4 regions of the Marinobacter bohaiensis genome follow, and region 2 is predicted to be linked to each of the others. Evidence: predicted binding sites of a transcription regulator. Region 2 holds the regulator's gene; each other region holds the start of a gene.

Evidence for each region. The regulator FliA, encoded in region 2, starts transcription of late flagellar genes. The targets are predictions, from matches to a motif close to CTAAAGTTTNNNNNNNNNNNGCCGNTAA.
Region 1: DKK67_RS18150 (methyl-accepting chemotaxis protein) is a predicted target of FliA. The motif match lies at 2,518-2,545, and genes of this name have one in related genera.
Region 3: DKK67_RS09955 (methyl-accepting chemotaxis protein) is a predicted target of FliA. The motif match lies at 1,273-1,300, and genes of this name have one in related genera.
Region 4: DKK67_RS11925 (flagellin N-terminal helical domain-containing protein) is a predicted target of FliA. The motif match lies at 1,424-1,451, and genes of this name have one in related genera.

Annotation. Positions count from the first base shown of each region.
Region 1 is NZ_QGEH01000004.1:335,411-339,481, reverse strand. It holds gene fabA (bifunctional 3-hydroxydecanoyl-ACP dehydratase/trans-2-decenoyl-ACP isomerase) at 30-542, shown strand; gene fabB (beta-ketoacyl-ACP synthase I) at 552-1,769, shown strand; gene DKK67_RS21965 (helix-turn-helix transcriptional regulator) at 1,750-2,259, opposite strand; gene DKK67_RS18150 (methyl-accepting chemotaxis protein) at 2,648-4,071, shown strand, end outside.
Region 2 is NZ_QGEH01000004.1:73,851-77,921, reverse strand. It holds gene flhF (flagellar biosynthesis protein FlhF) at 1-1,045, shown strand, start outside; gene DKK67_RS16990 (MinD/ParA family protein) at 1,154-1,966, shown strand; gene DKK67_RS16985 (RNA polymerase sigma factor FliA) at 2,034-2,774, shown strand; gene cheY (chemotaxis response regulator CheY) at 2,947-3,333, shown strand; gene DKK67_RS16975 (protein phosphatase CheZ) at 3,351-4,071, shown strand, end outside.
Region 3 is NZ_QGEH01000001.1:2,216,280-2,220,350, forward strand. It holds gene DKK67_RS09950 (methyl-accepting chemotaxis protein) at 1-1,178, shown strand, start outside; gene DKK67_RS09955 (methyl-accepting chemotaxis protein) at 1,408-3,297, shown strand; gene DKK67_RS09960 (hypothetical protein) at 3,335-4,071, opposite strand, start outside.
Region 4 is NZ_QGEH01000001.1:2,657,234-2,661,304, forward strand. It holds gene DKK67_RS11920 (flagellin N-terminal helical domain-containing protein) at 1-957, opposite strand, end outside; gene DKK67_RS11925 (flagellin N-terminal helical domain-containing protein) at 1,497-3,008, shown strand; gene DKK67_RS11930 (tetratricopeptide repeat protein) at 3,230-4,071, shown strand, end outside.

The sequences.
Region 1 (4,071 bases), 260 kb from region 2:
CCGGTGTCGGCGCAAAGCGGAGGTGTTCCATGATCGAAGCCAAGCAATTTGATCGTCAGGCCCTGGAGGCCTGCGGTCAGGGCCGTTTGTTTCCCGGCAAGGTGCGTCTGCCGATTGACCAGATGCTGATGCTTGATCGCATCACGCACATCGATGCCAACGATGGTGCTTACGGGCAGGGCAGTCTGGAGGCGGAGCTGGATATCCGGCCCGATCTCTGGTTTTTCCGCTGCCACTTTGTCGACGACCCGGTGATGCCCGGGTGCCTGGGGCTGGACGCCCTGTGGCAGTTGATCGGTTTCTTCCTGGGCTGGAGCGGCGGCGAAGGCAAGGGCCGCGCGTTGGGGGCCGGCGAGATCCGTTTCTTCGGCCAGGTGCTGCCCCACAACGAGCGGGTGACCTACCGGCTGGATATCAAACGCGTCATCCGCCGCAAGCTGACCATGGCCATCGCCGACGGCAGTCTGTCCGTGGATGGCCGGGAGATCTACACCGCCCGGGACCTGCGGGTCGGGCTGTTCACCAACACCGATGCATTCTAGGAGGCCGACATGAGACGGGTTGTCGTGACAGGAATGGGCATTGTGTCGAGCCTGGGGCGCAATCGGGAACAGGTTCTGGATTCCCTGAAAAGCGTCACGCCGGGTATTGGCTTCAGTGAGCAGGCGCGCGATGCCGGGCTGCGCAGTCAGGTGTGCGGGCAGATCGACCTGGATCTGGCCGAGGAGATCGACCGTCGCCACCTGCGCTTCATGTGCCCGGCCGCGGGTTACGCCTACCTCGCCATGGCGGAAGCCATCGAGCAGGCACAACTGTCGCCCGCCGCTATCCAGGACGAAAAGACCGGTGTGGTCATGGGCACCGGCGGCGCCTCCACCGTGGAGCTGATGTCGGCCATCGACACGCACCGTGATCGTGGTCTGCGTCGGGTCGGCCCCTATCGCGTGCCGCGTACCATGGGGAGTTCGATCAACGCCTCGTTGGCGACGGCGTTCGGGATTACCGGGGTGAACTACGGCATCACGTCCGCCTGTGCCACCAGTGCGCACTGCATCGGCCACGCGCGGGACCTGATCGCCATGGGGCGTCAGGATGTGATGTTCGCCGGCGGTGGCGAGGACATCCACTGGAGCCTGAGCCTGCTGTTCGACGCCATGGGCGCGCTCTCGACACGCTACAACGACACGCCCGGGCGGGCATCCCGCACCTACGACGCCGAGCGCGACGGTTTCGTGATTTCCGGCGGTGGCGGCGTGCTGGTGCTGGAGGCGCTGGAGCACGCCGAGGCGCGCGGGGCGACGATACTGGGCGAAGTCGTCGGGTTCGGGGCGACCTCGGATGGCGCCGATATGGTCGCGCCGTCGGGGAAGGGCGCCGTCCGCTGCATGCGGCAGGCCCTGGCCGGTATCGATGAGTCGGTGGCCTACATCAACACCCACGGTACCAGCACGCCGGCCGGCGACATTACGGAGCTGGAAGCTATTCGCGAGGTCTTCGGTGAGGAAATGCCCATGCTGGGGGCCACCAAGCCCCTCAGCGGCCATGCACTGGGCGCTGCCGGCGTACACGAGGCCATTTACAGCCTGCTGATGCAGCAACAGGGTTTCGTGACACCGTCGGCCAACATAGAAGCCCTGGACCCACGGGCGGAGGGCTATCCGCTGGTGCGGGAAGCTGTCTCAGACCGGGAGTTGCCGCTGGTGATGAGCAACAGCTTTGGGTTCGGCGGTACCAACGCGTCCCTGGTGTTCAGGCGATGGTCTGCCTGAAGGCGCCCGGCGACAGGCCCATCCAGCGCTTGAACGCGCGGCAGAATGCGCTGGGTTCAGAGAAGCCCAGCCGTTCCGCCACGTCAACCAGCGGGCGATCCGCATCCTTCAGCAGGGTGATCGCCTGTTCGCGCCGCACATCGTCGAGCAGGCGGCCAAAGGTCAGGTTTTCCAGCCGGAGCTTCTTGTAGAGCGTGTGCCGGCTCATGTATAGCCGTGACGCGATGGTTTCGGCCCGCACCGGTCCCTGTGCCAGCGCCTCGGCAATCAGCGGGCGGACCTTGATGCTGAAGGTCAGCGACGGCAGCCCGCGCGATTGGACCAGTTGCCAGAGCCTTTGTAGCTGTGAGGGCGACAGCGCCCTCGCCGGATTGTCCAGCTGTTCCGGTGTTGTGTCGGTGTAGCGTGCCAAAAGGCTGCTGCTGATACCCGCGGACTGGAGATAGGCGATCATCGCGGCAACCAGATTGGCAAAGGCGTCGGTCTTCATGACGTTCCGTCCCCCTGGGGCAAGTGCTCAAAAGTGCTCAACGGACTGTGAATGAATTTCAGCGTACACGTGTTAGCTGAAAGTGTCTCCGTGAACCTTGCGCCGGGTCAAGTCCGGTTTCGCCGAAAGACGGGGTCGGGGTGGGGCAGGCCACGCCAGGACTGGCTTTGTACTCTTGTGCCTCTGGTGAACCTGACCACCCTCCGGTGGCACGACTGATGTCGATGGTTCCGGAAACAAAACCCAAACAATTCCCCCCTACAGCCTTCCCCAACGCGGCCGTTACCCTCCGTATGGGCAGGCAGGATAGCCCGTCGCAACATCCACTCTGTTCCAGGCCTCGTTAAGGACGAACCCGGCTGTACGAGCGACCCAAAACAGGATTGCCATGAAGAACCTGACCATCCAGACGCGCGTTCTTTTGCTGGCCCTGGTGCCGGTGATTGTGCTCACCGCACTGCTCAGCACCTACAACCTCAAGCAGGCGCAGGGCATTGGCGACGAGGCCGTCTCCGGCTTTTCCGATGCCATGATGGCGACCAAGCGCCAGGAGTTGCAGAACTACCTGCAACTGGCGCGGTCCTCCATCGCCCACCTTTATGATCAGCCCGGTTCGGCGGACGACCCCGAGGTGCGCGAGAAAGCCATGGCGATCCTGCGTCAGCTGCGTTTCGATGACGCCGGCAGCATGGGCTATTTCTTTGTGTTCGATACCGACGGCATGACCGTGGCCCACGGCGCGAATCCGTCGCTGGAAGGCAAGAGCCTGTGGGATTTCCAGGATCCCAACGGCAAGTACCTGGTGCGCGAGCTGGTCAAGGCGGCCCGGTCCGGCGGCGATTTCGTGTCCTACGAGTGGGAAAACACCGGGACGGGTGACCCCGAACCCAAGCTGGCCTACGCGGAGATGCTGCCCGAGTGGAATGTGCTGATCGGCACCGGCTTCTGGATCGACGGCCTGGAGAAGCAGAAGGCGGCCCTGGCCAGTGACGTGGACGAGTCCCTGGCCGACGCGGTGATCGGGTCGGTGACCACGTCCGTGGTGGCGCTGGTGATCATCGTGCTGCTCGCGCTGGTGGTGGTGCGTAGCATCATCAAGCCGCTCAAGAACGCGGTGACCGCCATGAACGGCATCGCCAGCGGCGACGGCGACCTGACCCGCCGGCTGGAGGTGGACGGCAACCACGAACTGGGGCAACTGGCTGTGGCGTTCAACAGTTTCGCCGATCAGGTGCACGAACTGGTGGAGCGGGTGCTGTCCTCCACGCGCACGCTGAACGACGCCACCCACGAACTCAACGAGGTGATGAGCGAAGCGGAGCAGGGGGTTGAGCGCCAGACTTCGGAGAGCGACCAGGTCGCCACGGCGATGAACGAGATGACCGCCGCCGCCCAGGAAGTGGCCGGCAACGCCAGCGAGGCCTCCACCGCGGCGGATCATGCCCACGCCGAAGTCAGCGATGCGCAGGGTCTGGTGCATCAGGCCACCGGCGTGATCAGCGGTCTGTCCGAACAGGTGCAGCAGGGCGTGCAGGTGATCGAGAAGCTGGGTGAGGATTCCCGTAGCATCGACACGGTGCTGGAAGTGATCCGCGAGATCGCCGACCAGACCAACCTGCTGGCGTTGAACGCGGCCATCGAGGCGGCCCGGGCCGGTGAGGCCGGGCGCGGCTTTGCGGTGGTGGCGGACGAAGTGCGGACGCTGGCCAGCCGCACCCAGGAGAGCACCCAGCAGATCCAGGGCACCATTGAGCGTCTCCAGTCCGGCGCCGGAAACGCGGTGGAACTGATCGGCTCCATCAGCGAACGCAG
Region 2 (4,071 bases):
TCGCCGCCTGGAGGAAGAACTCGGCCGTTCCCGCGACCGCATTCGTGAAATCCGCGAAAAGCGCCAGCCGCGCGAGCCGGACGTATTCGCCGAGGTAGCGGAAAATGCCGAGCCCCAGAGCGAGGCGCCGGATACCACGCAGGCGGCTCTGGAAGCCATGCGTGCCGAAATTCATTCGCTGCGGGACATGGTCAACGAGCGTCGTGAGCGGACTCCAGGCAAAGCCCAGCCCGCGGAACCGGCCGTCGCCAGCCAGCAGCGTCTGGCGGAGCGCCTGGAGGAGTTTGGTCTGTCCAGCCAGCTGGCCGGATCACTGGCCCGTAACCAGGGCCACTGCCGCCTTGAAGAAGGCTGGAAGAAGGCGCTGCGGACCCTCGCCGCGGGGGTTCGGACCCAGGATAAAGAGATTGTCGAACAGGGCGGTATCGTCGCGCTGGTCGGCCCCACCGGCTCCGGCAAGACCACGACCATCGGCAAGATGGCGGCGCGCTATGTGCTTGAGCATGGTCCGGATTCCCTGGCGCTGGTCACCACCGACCGCTACCGGGTGGCGGCCCATGAGCAGCTGTTCGTCTTCGGCCGCATCCTCAATGTGCCGGTACGCGTGGTCGACGAGAGCCATTCCCTCGACCGGATTCTGGACGACCTGTCCGACAAGCGTCTGGTGCTGATCGACACCGCGGGCCTGACCCACGCCGATCGCGGCCACCAGGAGCAGCTGGAAGAGCTGGCGTCGAGCGATCACCCGGTCAAGCCCTACCTCGTGTTGTCGGCCACCAGTCAGCCGCGGATCATGAAATCCACGTGGCATTGCTATAAGATGGCGAATCCTGCCGGGTGTATCATGACCAAGCTGGATGAAGCCCTGACGCTCGGCGAGGTACTCGGGTTCGCCATGGAAACCGGACTTCGGGTGGCCTACTACACCGATGGCCAGCGCATTCCCGAAGATATCCATCCCGCGCAGTCCGCACCGCTGGTCCGCCTGGGTGTGGAACGCCTGCGCCAGATGCGGGAGACGTCCATGGTCGCAGCGGGTGCCTGAATACGGGAAGGTTGCCGGAGCCGCCGATCGTTCTGGAGCCGTCCATACACAGAGCCGGTCGGAACCGGCCGAGAGAATCACAACCTGTCGTGAGAGACTGTACCCGGCATGAGTAGACCAAACCCGGTTCAGGTGATCGCCGTATCCGGCGGCAAAGGTGGCGTTGGCAAGAGCAACGTTTCGGTCAATCTGGCCATTGCCCTGGCTCAGATGGGGCGTCGTGTGGTGGTCCTGGACGCTGATCTGGGACTGGCCAACATCGACGTGCTGCTGGGCATCACCGCCCAGCACAACCTGTCCGACGTGCTGAACGGTCAGTGCGACCTGCGCGACGTCCTGGTGGACGGGCCGGGCGGCATCAAGATCGTTCCGGCGTCCTCCGGCACCCAGCGCATGACTCAACTGACGCCGATGGAACACGCCGGACTGATCAACGCGTTCAGCGAACTGGGCGACCAGATCGACGTGCTCATCGTGGACACCGCCGCCGGCATCTCCGAATCCGTGGTCAGCTTCCTGCGAGCGTCCCAGGAGCTGCTGCTGGTGGTCTGCGACGAGCCCACCTCCATCACTGACGCCTACGCCCTGATCAAGCTGATGAACCGTGATTACGGCACTAACCGTTTCCGCATCCTGGCCAACCAGGTACGCAACGACCAGGAAGGCAAGCACCTGTTCGGCAAGTTGACCCGGGTGACCGAGAGATTCCTGGATGTTGCACTACAATATGAGGGCATCGTCCCGTTCGACGAGGCGGTCAAGAAAGCGGTACAACGTCAGCGTGCAGTGCTCGAAGCCTATCCCCGCGCCAAGGCGTCGCTGGCCATCAATGCCCTGGCCCAGAAAGTCGACAACTGGCCATTGCCGTCGTCGCCGCGGGGGCACCTGGAATTTTTCGTAGAGCGTCTGGTTGACGCCTGATGCAGTACGCCGGCCGACAGGGCAGGTGGTATGGCGGTCAAACGGGCTGTTTGGGTAATCCGGATTGATGACGTTGGCAAAAGGCCTTGGAATCTACCAACAAAGCAGTGAGCGGAGTGCGGCCCGGCAACTGGTCGAGGATCACGCGCCGCTGGTGAAGAAGATCGCGCTGCACATGATGGCGCGGCTGCCCGCCTCTGTGCAGTTGGAAGACCTGATGCAGGCCGGCATGATCGGCCTGCTGGAGGCCGCGCAAAAATACGAAGCCAATAAAGGCGCTTCCTTCGAAACCTACGCCGGTATCCGTATCCGTGGCGCGATCGTTGACGAGATCCGCCGGGGTGACTGGGTGCCGCGCTCCGTCCATCGCAACACCCGTCGCATCGCGCAGGCCATCAAGGCCGTCGAGGCCCGTACCGGCGAGGAAGCCAGGGATGCGGACGTCGCCGCCGAGCTGGAAATGACGCTCAACGAATACCACGCCTGCCTCGCCGACTCGAGCGGCGGACGACTTTTTAGCCTCGATGAGCTAAATGAATCCGGCGAGGTGCCGATAGACAATGAAGATGCGGTATCTGACGCCCCCTATGCGGAGTTGTCCGAAGCCGGTTTTCGGCACAGTCTGGCTCAGGCCATTGACGGGCTGCCGGAGCGCGAAAAGCTGGTCCTGAGTCTGTATTACCAGGAAGAGCTTAACCTCAAGGAAATCGGCGCGGTCATCGGCGTCAGCGAGAGTCGCGTCAGCCAGATCCACAGTCAGGCGGCACTGCGTCTGAAAGCGCGCCTGAGCGACTGGCAACCGGGCTGATTCGACACTAGAGAACGGTACAAACTGTAGTTTTTGGTAACGGGTGCTTTACAGCGTCCGTGGACTGGACAGAATAGGCGGTGCCTTTTGATCCCGCCGGCACGGTGTGGCCGGTCAGAAGGAGGCGGGCCGGCACGATTGGTATCCCGGGTTGTAACGATTGGAGGTCCCATTGGACAAGAACATGAAAATTCTGATCGTGGATGATTTCTCCACGATGCGGCGCATCATCAAGAACCTGCTGCGCGACCTCGGTTTCACCAATACCGACGAGGCCGACGACGGCAACACAGCGCTGCCCATGCTCAAGAGCGGCAAGTACGACTTCCTCGTCACCGACTGGAACATGCCGGGCATGTCCGGCTTCGAGCTGTTGCAGGCCTGTCGTGCCGACGACACGCTCAAGGACCTGCCCATCCTGATGGTCACGGCCGAAGCCAAGCGCGACCAGATCGTGGCCGCCGCCCAGGCCGGCGTCAATGGCTACGTGGTGAAACCGTTCACGGCAGCGGTCCTCAAGGAAAAGATTGAGAAGATCTTCGAACGCATCCAGTCCTGAATATCAGAGCGCCAATCATGGGCAATCCAAAAGACGACAATGCGGGGAAGCTCGACCCTGAAGTCACCGAAAAGCTGAAGCAGCAGGCGACTGACCTCAAGGCGCAGGTGGATGCCGGGGATTACGCGGCGGCGATGCGTCTGATCAACGAGCTCAACGACGTGCGGGACCAGAGCCTGTACCACGAGGTTGGCCGTTTGACGCGCAGCCTCCACGAAGCGATTCGCAATTTCCAGATCGATCCGCAGAACGCCGAACAGCGCGAAGCGCTGTCCAAGATGACCGATGCCTCGGACCGGCTGGCCTACGTTGTGGAAATGACCGGCAGCGCCGCCAACCGCACCATGGATCTGGTCGAGGAGGCCATGCCCAAGGCCAGCGCCATGCGCGAGGAAGCCCTGGCACTGCGCGACGACTGGAAAAAACTGCGTCGTCGCGAAATCGGTGCCGGTGAGTTCCGCGAGCTGTACCACCGCATCGATCGCTTCTTCGACCAGACCGCGAATGACACGGAAATCCTGTACTCACACCTGTCGGAAATACTTCTGGCGCAGGACTTCCAGGATCTGACCGGGCAGGTCATCCAGAAGGTCACCGCCCTGGTCAAGGAAGTGGAAGAGCACCTCCTGAGCCTGGTGGTCATGGCCAGCCATGTTGACCAGATTACCGGCACCGTCCATGAACTGGGCGAAGAACCGGCCCGGGCGATCGAGAAAGGGGAAGGTCCGCAGATGCACG
Region 3 (4,071 bases), on a different contig from region 2:
ACGCGGAATGGCGCACCAGTTTCCACGCCATCGACGACGCCCGCGGCGTGGAGTGGTACCTGGGCACCCTGGCCAACGAAGACAAGATCATGGCGCCGGTGCAGGAAGCGCGCATCGCCGGCTCCATCGTCGCGGTGATCGGCATCATCGTGACGCTGATCCTGCTTAATGTGGCGGTGCGCCTGCTGATGAAGCCGGTGCGCAACCTGCGCGATGCCATGCAGGACATCGCCAGCGGCGACGCGGACCTGACCCGTCGGCTGGAGGTGAGCAGCCAGGACGAGTTCGGCCAGACCGCCGAGAACTTCAACGCCTTTATCAGCAACGTGCAGGACGTTGTCCGGGACGTGCAACGTGGCGCGATCGAACTGCGCGATGCCGTGGGGTCGCTGAAGCAGACCGCCGGCGCCAGTCGCTCGAGCGTGGAAGGTCAGCAGACGGAAATCGACATGGTGGCCACGGCCATCAACGAGATGTCCGCCGCCGCCAACGAAATCGCTCAGAACGCGCAACAGACCGCCGACGCCTCGACCACCGCCGACCAGGACGCCCAGGCGACCCAGGAAACCGTCAAGGCCTCCCGCGATGCGGTGGAACGCCTGGCCACGGAGATCGCCTCGGCAGCCGAAGCCGTGGAAACCCTCGGTAAGGACGTCACCCAGATCAACACCATTCTGGAGGTAATCCAGGACGTCGCCGAGCAAACCAACCTGCTGGCGCTCAACGCGGCCATCGAAGCGGCCCGGGCGGGCGACGCCGGCCGCGGTTTCGCGGTGGTGGCCGACGAAGTGCGCAACCTGGCGCGCCGGACCCACGACAGCACCGAAGAGATCAACAGCATGATCGAGCGGCTGCAGAAGGGCGCGGATAACGCCGTCAACGTGATGCAGGAATCCCGCGCGGTGTCCAACGTGTCCATGGAGAAGGCCCAGGACGCCATGGATTCCCTCAACCGCATCGCCGAGGCCATCACCGCGATCAGCAACATGACCACCCAGATCGCCACCGCTTCGGAAGAGCAGACATCGGTCACCGAGGAGCTGAACGCCTCGATCAACCGCATCGCGGACCAGGGCCAGGAGGCCGCGGCGGCAGCCTCCGAGAACGACGTCTACAGCGGCAAGATCGATGACATCGGCCAGCACTTGCACGGCAACGTCGAGCGCTTCAACGTCTAGAGCAATGCGCAGGGCATCGGACGACCGGCGCGAGGTTCATGCCTCCTGCCGGTCGTCGCTTTGACAGGCCGGGAAACAATCCAACCAGACTGGGCTTAAGTCCCGGGCCCTCAGGCCGATAAGTACCACAGGGCCTGCCGAGCCCACCGACAACCACAATGATTCCGGAAAGCCCCTCCGCGCGACCGTTCGGTGCGGGCCGGTTACTTCGACCAGGAGAGTTCAATCGATGCGCAGTATGTCATTCGGGCAAAAGCTGCTGACGGCTGTCGCCGTTCTGTTCATCCTCGTTATCAGCGTGTACGCCATTCTCGGCGATCGACGCCTGAGTTCGACGACGGAAACCTATGTCGACGCCCTGGTGGATGACTCCATCGCCCAGACCCAGGCCAGCATTTCCGAATGGCTCAACAGCCGCCTCGCGATGGTCGAAGGGGCCGCGCGTAACCTGTCCGGCGCGGACACCGAGGAACAGGCCCGGGCAATCCTGCACACCGCGTCCCTCGGCGGTGGCTTCAAGGACATCTCCATTGGCCGTGCGGACGGCTACAGCCTGCAGGCCACCAGGGAATTGTCCGCCATGCTGCCGGACGGCTACGATCCGCGTACGCGCCCCTGGTACAAGGCCGGCATGAGCGCCAGCGGCCCGACGTTCACCGAAGTCTTCCTGGACGCCGGTACCGGCAAGGGCATCATCTCCCCGGTGGCGCCCATCAAATCCGGCCCCTACAAAGGCGTCGCCGCCGGCATCATCACCCTGGAAACGGTGGATGAGCTGCTGTCCGCCGTGACCCTGGCGGACACCGGTTACGCCGTTCTGATCAATGCCGACGGCAAGGTGCTCTACCACCCGAACCGCGAGCGGGTCGGCAAGAACGTCCAGGCATTGATCGGCGAAAAACCGCGCCTGGACGGATCCACGCATCTTTACCACTTCAACGACGCCGACTGGCGAGTGAGTTTCCATTCCATCGCCGACGCCAAGGGCGTCGACTGGTACCTGGGCACGGTGGCCAATGAGGACAAGATCATGGCGCCGGTACACAGCGCACGGATCACCGGGATTATCGTCGCCGTGGTCGGGATCGTGGTGACCCTGATCCTGCTCAACGTGGCGGTACGCCTGCTGATGAAGCCGGTGCGCAATCTGCGCGATGCCATGCAGGATATCGCCAGCGGGGAGGCGGACCTGACCCGTCGGCTGGAGGTAAGCAGCCAGGACGAGTTCGGGCAGACCGCCGAGAATTTCAACGCCTTTATCAGCAACGTGCAGGACGTCGTCCGGGATGTGCAACGTGGCGCCGTCGAACTCCGGGACGCGGTGGGCTCGCTGAAGCAGACCGCCGGCGCCAGCCGCTCGAGCGTGGAAGGGCAGCAGACGGAAATCGACATGGTGGCCACGGCCATCAACGAGATGTCTGCCGCCGCCAACGAGATCGCCCAGAACGCCCAGCAAACGGCGGATGCGTCCGGCAATGCCGACCGGGACGCGCAGGAAACCCAGGAAACCGTCAAGGCGTCCCGCGACGCGGTGGAGCGCCTGGCCACGGAAATCGGTTCCGCGGCCGAAGCGGTGGAGACCCTGGGCCAGGACGTTACCCAGATCAACACGATCCTGGAAGTGATTCAGGACGTGGCGGAACAGACCAACCTGCTGGCGCTCAACGCCGCCATTGAGGCGGCCAGGGCGGGCGAGGCCGGTCGTGGCTTCGCGGTGGTGGCCGACGAGGTACGCAATCTGGCGCGCCGGACCCACGACAGCACCGAAGAGATCAATAGTATGATCGAGCGGCTGCAGAGGGGCGCCAGCAACGCGGTCAACGTGATGCAGGAATCCCGTGCGGTTTCCAACGTGTCCATGGAGAAGGCCCAGGACGCCATGGATTCCCTCAACCGCATCGCCGAGGCGATTACCGCCATCAGCAACATGACGACCCAGATCGCCACCGCTTCGGAAGAGCAGACATCGGTCACTGAGGAACTGAACGCCTCGATCAACCGCATCGCCGATCAGGGCCAGGAGGCCGCCGCCGCAGCCTCGGAGAACGATGTCTACAGCGGCAAGATCGACGACATCGGCGGCAAGCTCCACGACAACGTGGCGCGTTTCGTCGTGTGAACGTGAACCTGCCCGGGTGGTCGCGCAACGGCGGCCATCAGGGCTCCAGATCCGGCGACCGGGTGTCACCCAGCTGGATCTGGACCTTCATTTTCTGCAGCACGTCCTTGCTGATGCCGTAGGTGCCACCTGGCAGCCAGGGATTCCCCAGGTGAAAGACCCGCCGCCCGGTCAGGTTGAGGGCCTCCAGGGGTTCGGTGAAGTAGCGGTTGAGGTATTCCACGAAGCTGCCGTCGGCAATGGAGCGTTCCAGGCCGAGCTGAATGCGCACCGCCAGGGGATAATCGCCGCTGCCGACAAAGAAATAGGACGGCATGGTGTAGGTGAACATCAGGGTCGGCTCTACGACGAAGCGCGGGTCTTTCTGGAGCTTCAGGTCGTAGACCACTTCGCTGACACCCCGCGCGAAGCACTCAAACCGACCGCTGTCGAGCATCTCGAACAGGGTCTCGAAGCGGGTGTGGGTGACCACGTCGAGGCCGTTCGCTTCCAGCACACGGATATCCGGCCAATGACGCCCCTGGCCGAAGCGGATGTGGCGCTCGCGGACATCCGCCAGCCGTTCCACGCCCTCGAAGCGATCCAGCATCTGCGGTGTGGTGACGCAGACGCGGTATCCCAACAGGCCGCCATCAATAGGGATCTGAACCGCGAGCATGTTGTCCTCGCGGTCCGGCGTCGTGGCGACATTGGCCACCTGGACGGCCTTCCGGTTGTCGCGCGCCATCTCTCTCAGGGCGCGCCCCTGGTTCATTTCCTGGCTGCGGACAAGGT
Region 4 (4,071 bases), on a different contig from region 2:
GTAGCTCGAGATACTGATGTCAGCACCACTCTCGCTAGTCAGCTTCAGTTGCTCAGTACCGGATTCCGTAACAACCTGAGCCGTAATACCGGTTACCGCGGAGTTATCATTGATCGCATCTGCAAGTGAGGAATAGTCGCCGCCAGTAACGGTCGCGGAAATCGAGACCTCTTCCCCAGTTCCATCGTTCTCACCGGCCAAATCAAAGCTAACTGTACCGTCAGCAATACCGCTCAGAGTTGCCTCAGTTCTTGCACTCGCTGTTACACCAGTATCGGCACTGAAAGCGTTAATACCCGCAGCAATGTCCTGCGCTGAATCTCCGGCCACTGTCGTGTAGGTGCCGCTGGCACCATTACCAGAAACCTCTATCGCCTCACTTCCGGCAACAGCGTTAGATGCAGCCGCTTGACCAAGCGCGGTACCGCTTGCACCAAAGGTATAGTTGCCAATATCCGTTCCACGCGCGCTGCCCATGGTGACATTGATAGTCTGGTTGGCATTGGCGCCGACCTGGAACTGGGCGTTAGTAAAGTCGCCGTTCAACAGGGTCTGGCCGTTGAAGTTGGTGGTGTCGGCGACGCGGTTCAGTTCCGCCTGCAACTGGCTTACTTCGGCCTGCAGCGACTTCCGGTCAGAAGAGGAATTGGTGTCGTTGGCCGACTGGACCGACAGCTCACGAATCCGCTGCAGCAGGTCACCGGCCTGCCCCAGCGCGCCTTCAGCGGTCTGTGCCAGGGAGATACCGTCGTTGGCGTTGCGCTGGGCAACGTTCAGGCCGCGGATCTGTGAATCGAAACGAGAGGAAATCGCCAGACCAGCCGCATCGTCTTTAGCCGAGTTGATGCGCAGACCGGAGGACAGACGCTCAAGAGCCTGGTCCGAGAGAGACTGGGACTTGTTCAGGTTGTTCTGAGCGCTTAAGGACGCAACGTTAGTGTTGATACCGAGAGCCATGATGCTTCTCCTTGAAACCGTCAGTTTTGACTGGAAAGAGGTCTGGCGCCCGTTTTCATCAGTTGGGTGCGCCGCCCTGCTGTAATGCTTAGCGGCGAGGGTTAAGAATCCTTTAGAAAGAATTTCGGATTTTCTTGTTAACTAATGTAAATCACTATCACGCTTTCAGTTTTATTTTACTTTTCATAAAGATAGGTCGATAAAAAATCCTTCCTCATATCGCCTCAACGCCTAAAGCGGGTGCAAGACCCGGCCATCCCATCGAGTGCGTCTGCCGCTCGTGACTTCCCCACACTCGGTTGAAAAAGCGGCAATTCCCTTCCTGCCGGTCAGTCAAAATATCGGCGCCCGCAAGCCGACCCGTCTCGCGACAAATTATTTTTTACAATCATTATCAGTGACTTATAAATAAAAACAAGAAACTGGCACACACTTCGCTTCTGGCACGGCAACGCTTGCATTTTAACGAACGTTTGCCGGTAGGGCGTCCTTTTGATCGGGCACTTGGGTTCCGGCTTTTCCTGGCAAGGAGAAACAGCATGCCTCAGATCATTAATACGAACCTTGCGTCGCTGAATGCGCAGCGCAACCTGAACACGACCCAACGGGACTCGGACACCGCGATGCAGCGTCTGTCCTCCGGCCTGCGCATCAACTCGGCCAAAGACGACGCCGCCGGCCTGGCCATCTCGGAGCGATTCACCTCCCAGATCGATGGTCTGAACCAGGCGATTCGGAACGCCAACGACGGCATCTCCCTGGCACAGACTGCCGAAGGCGCGCTGGGACAATCCGGCGATATCCTGCAACGGATTCGCGAACTGTCGGTCCAGTCCGCCAACGCCACCAACTCCGCCTCCGACCGCCGGGCCCTGCAATCCGAGGTCAACCAGCTCAAGCAGGAGCTGGAGCGGGTGGCTACCACCACCGAATTCAACGGCCTCAAGCTGCTCGACGGCTCTTTCCAGGCCCAGCAGTTCCAGGCCGGCGCCAACGAGAACCAGACCATTGCCGTCTCTATTCAAGGCGCACGAACCACGGATCTGGCCAACAACAGTGTGAGCGCCTCAAACACCACTGCCGGACAAGGCAGTGGATCTGTTTACGCCGCAGCGGCTGGCGATGCGTCAGCGGCAAACACCATTGCTGCTCAGACGCTGACCGTCTCCAGCTCACTGGGTGAGGCCACTGTGGATGTTGAGAGCGGCGATACCGCCGAAGACATCGCTGCGGCGATCAACCAACAGGTGGATGCCACGGGGGTCGAAGCACAAGCCCGAACCACGGCTGACTTATTCGGCCTTGGCGGTACAGGCACTGTTTCCATGACGATATCGAGTGGAGGCGAAAAATCGACGATCTCCGCCCAGATTGACGACGTCGACGATCTGCGTCCCTTGGCGCGCGAGATCAACTCCGCGTCAGGTACCACAGGTATTACCGCTGAAGTGGAGGATGGCCGACTGACGCTTGTGCAAGCGGAAGGTAAAGACATCCTGGTTGAGGATTTCACATCCAACGCCACAACACCTACCGCCAGCTTCCGCGGTGGCGCTGAAGTGGACGGAGACGCCATCACTCTTGATGGGTCAGACGACACCGCCGATAGCGCGCGTGCTTCAGGCGAAATCACTTTCGACTCGTCTTCGAGCTTTGCCGTATCATCCAGTATTGACGACACCGCCGGCAGCATTTTGGATGAGGCCGGTGGCACCGCCGTCGGTTCCACCACAGAGGATGTCTCCAGCATCGACATCAGCACCGTGGAAGGCGCCAACAGCGCCATTGCCGTGATCGACGCCGCCCTGGAGAAAATCAGTGGCATCCGCGCCGACCTGGGTGCCGCCCAGAACCGGCTGGATTCCACCATCTCCAACCTGAGCACCACGTCCGAGAACCTGTCAGCCGCCCGCTCCCGTATTCGCGATGCGGATTTCGCGGCGGAAACCGCGGAACTGGCGCGGACCCAGGTGCTGCAACAGGCGGGTCTTTCGGTCCTGTCCCAGGCCAACGCCCAGCCGCAGCAGGTCTTGCAGCTGCTGCAGGGCTAAGCCTCAGCGGAACCCGAAAAGGCCGGCAACTTGCCGGCCTTTTTTACGCCCGTCTTTTGCACCAACTTTGAAAATCCGCACGTTCCGCCTGCCGACACCGACCATGTCGTAAAACTGGCACGCCTTTCGCTCTACCTCTCCCAAAGGCCCATTCCCGGCCCAAAGCTGCAGATTATTGCCGGTGCCACCCTGCCGGCGGCAAGGAACAGACGAGGTGATCCATGCACGCACAGCACCACCCGCAAGTTGGTCAGAACGATAGAGTCGCGATTGCGCGCCTGTTGCTCGCCGCCAATTCGACCTACAACCAGTCGAACGATCCCGGCAACAGCTATGCGGCCCGGCTGGAAGCTCGTGAGGACAGCCGCCACTATCTGGCTCAGGTAATGGAGCGGACCCACGACAACGCGGCAGCCTGGGGACTGCTGGGCCGTCTGGAAATGGACGACGGCAACCTGGACACCGCCCAGGCGCTGTTTGAGCGCAGCCTGTCCATCGACCCGGATCAGCCCCAGCAATACACCAACCTGGGTTACTGGGCGCTGGCCTCGGAACGCCCGGCCCTGGCCGAGCAGTATTTCCAGGAAGCGCTGAACCGGGATCGCCAGTCGGCCTCGGCTTTCTGCGGTATGGCCCACGCCAAGCGCCAACTCGGTCAGTTCGATGTCGCCTACCTGCACTACCGCAAACTGCTGCAGCTCAACCTGGAATGGCCGTCGATCTACAGCGGCATGGTGGCCTGTGCCGCCCAGCTCAGCGTTGATCAGGCGGACCAGGAACTGGCCTACGACGCCATCACCCTGCTCTCGCGCGACGACATTCCGCACCAGGACCTGGGACGCTTCGTGGCGGCGATCCTGCGCCACCAGTACGACCTGGACAACCCCGATGCCCGGGTGCTGCTTGAAGCCGCGGCTGACGACGAGCTCCTGCTGCTGGCCCTGGAAAAGACCCTGATGCCGGACCCGGCCGTGGAATCCTTCGTGACGCTGCTGCGTAACGCCATCCTGAGCGAAGTGGCGACCACCGCCACCCTGCGGGACGGGCTGCACCGGCTGGCCAT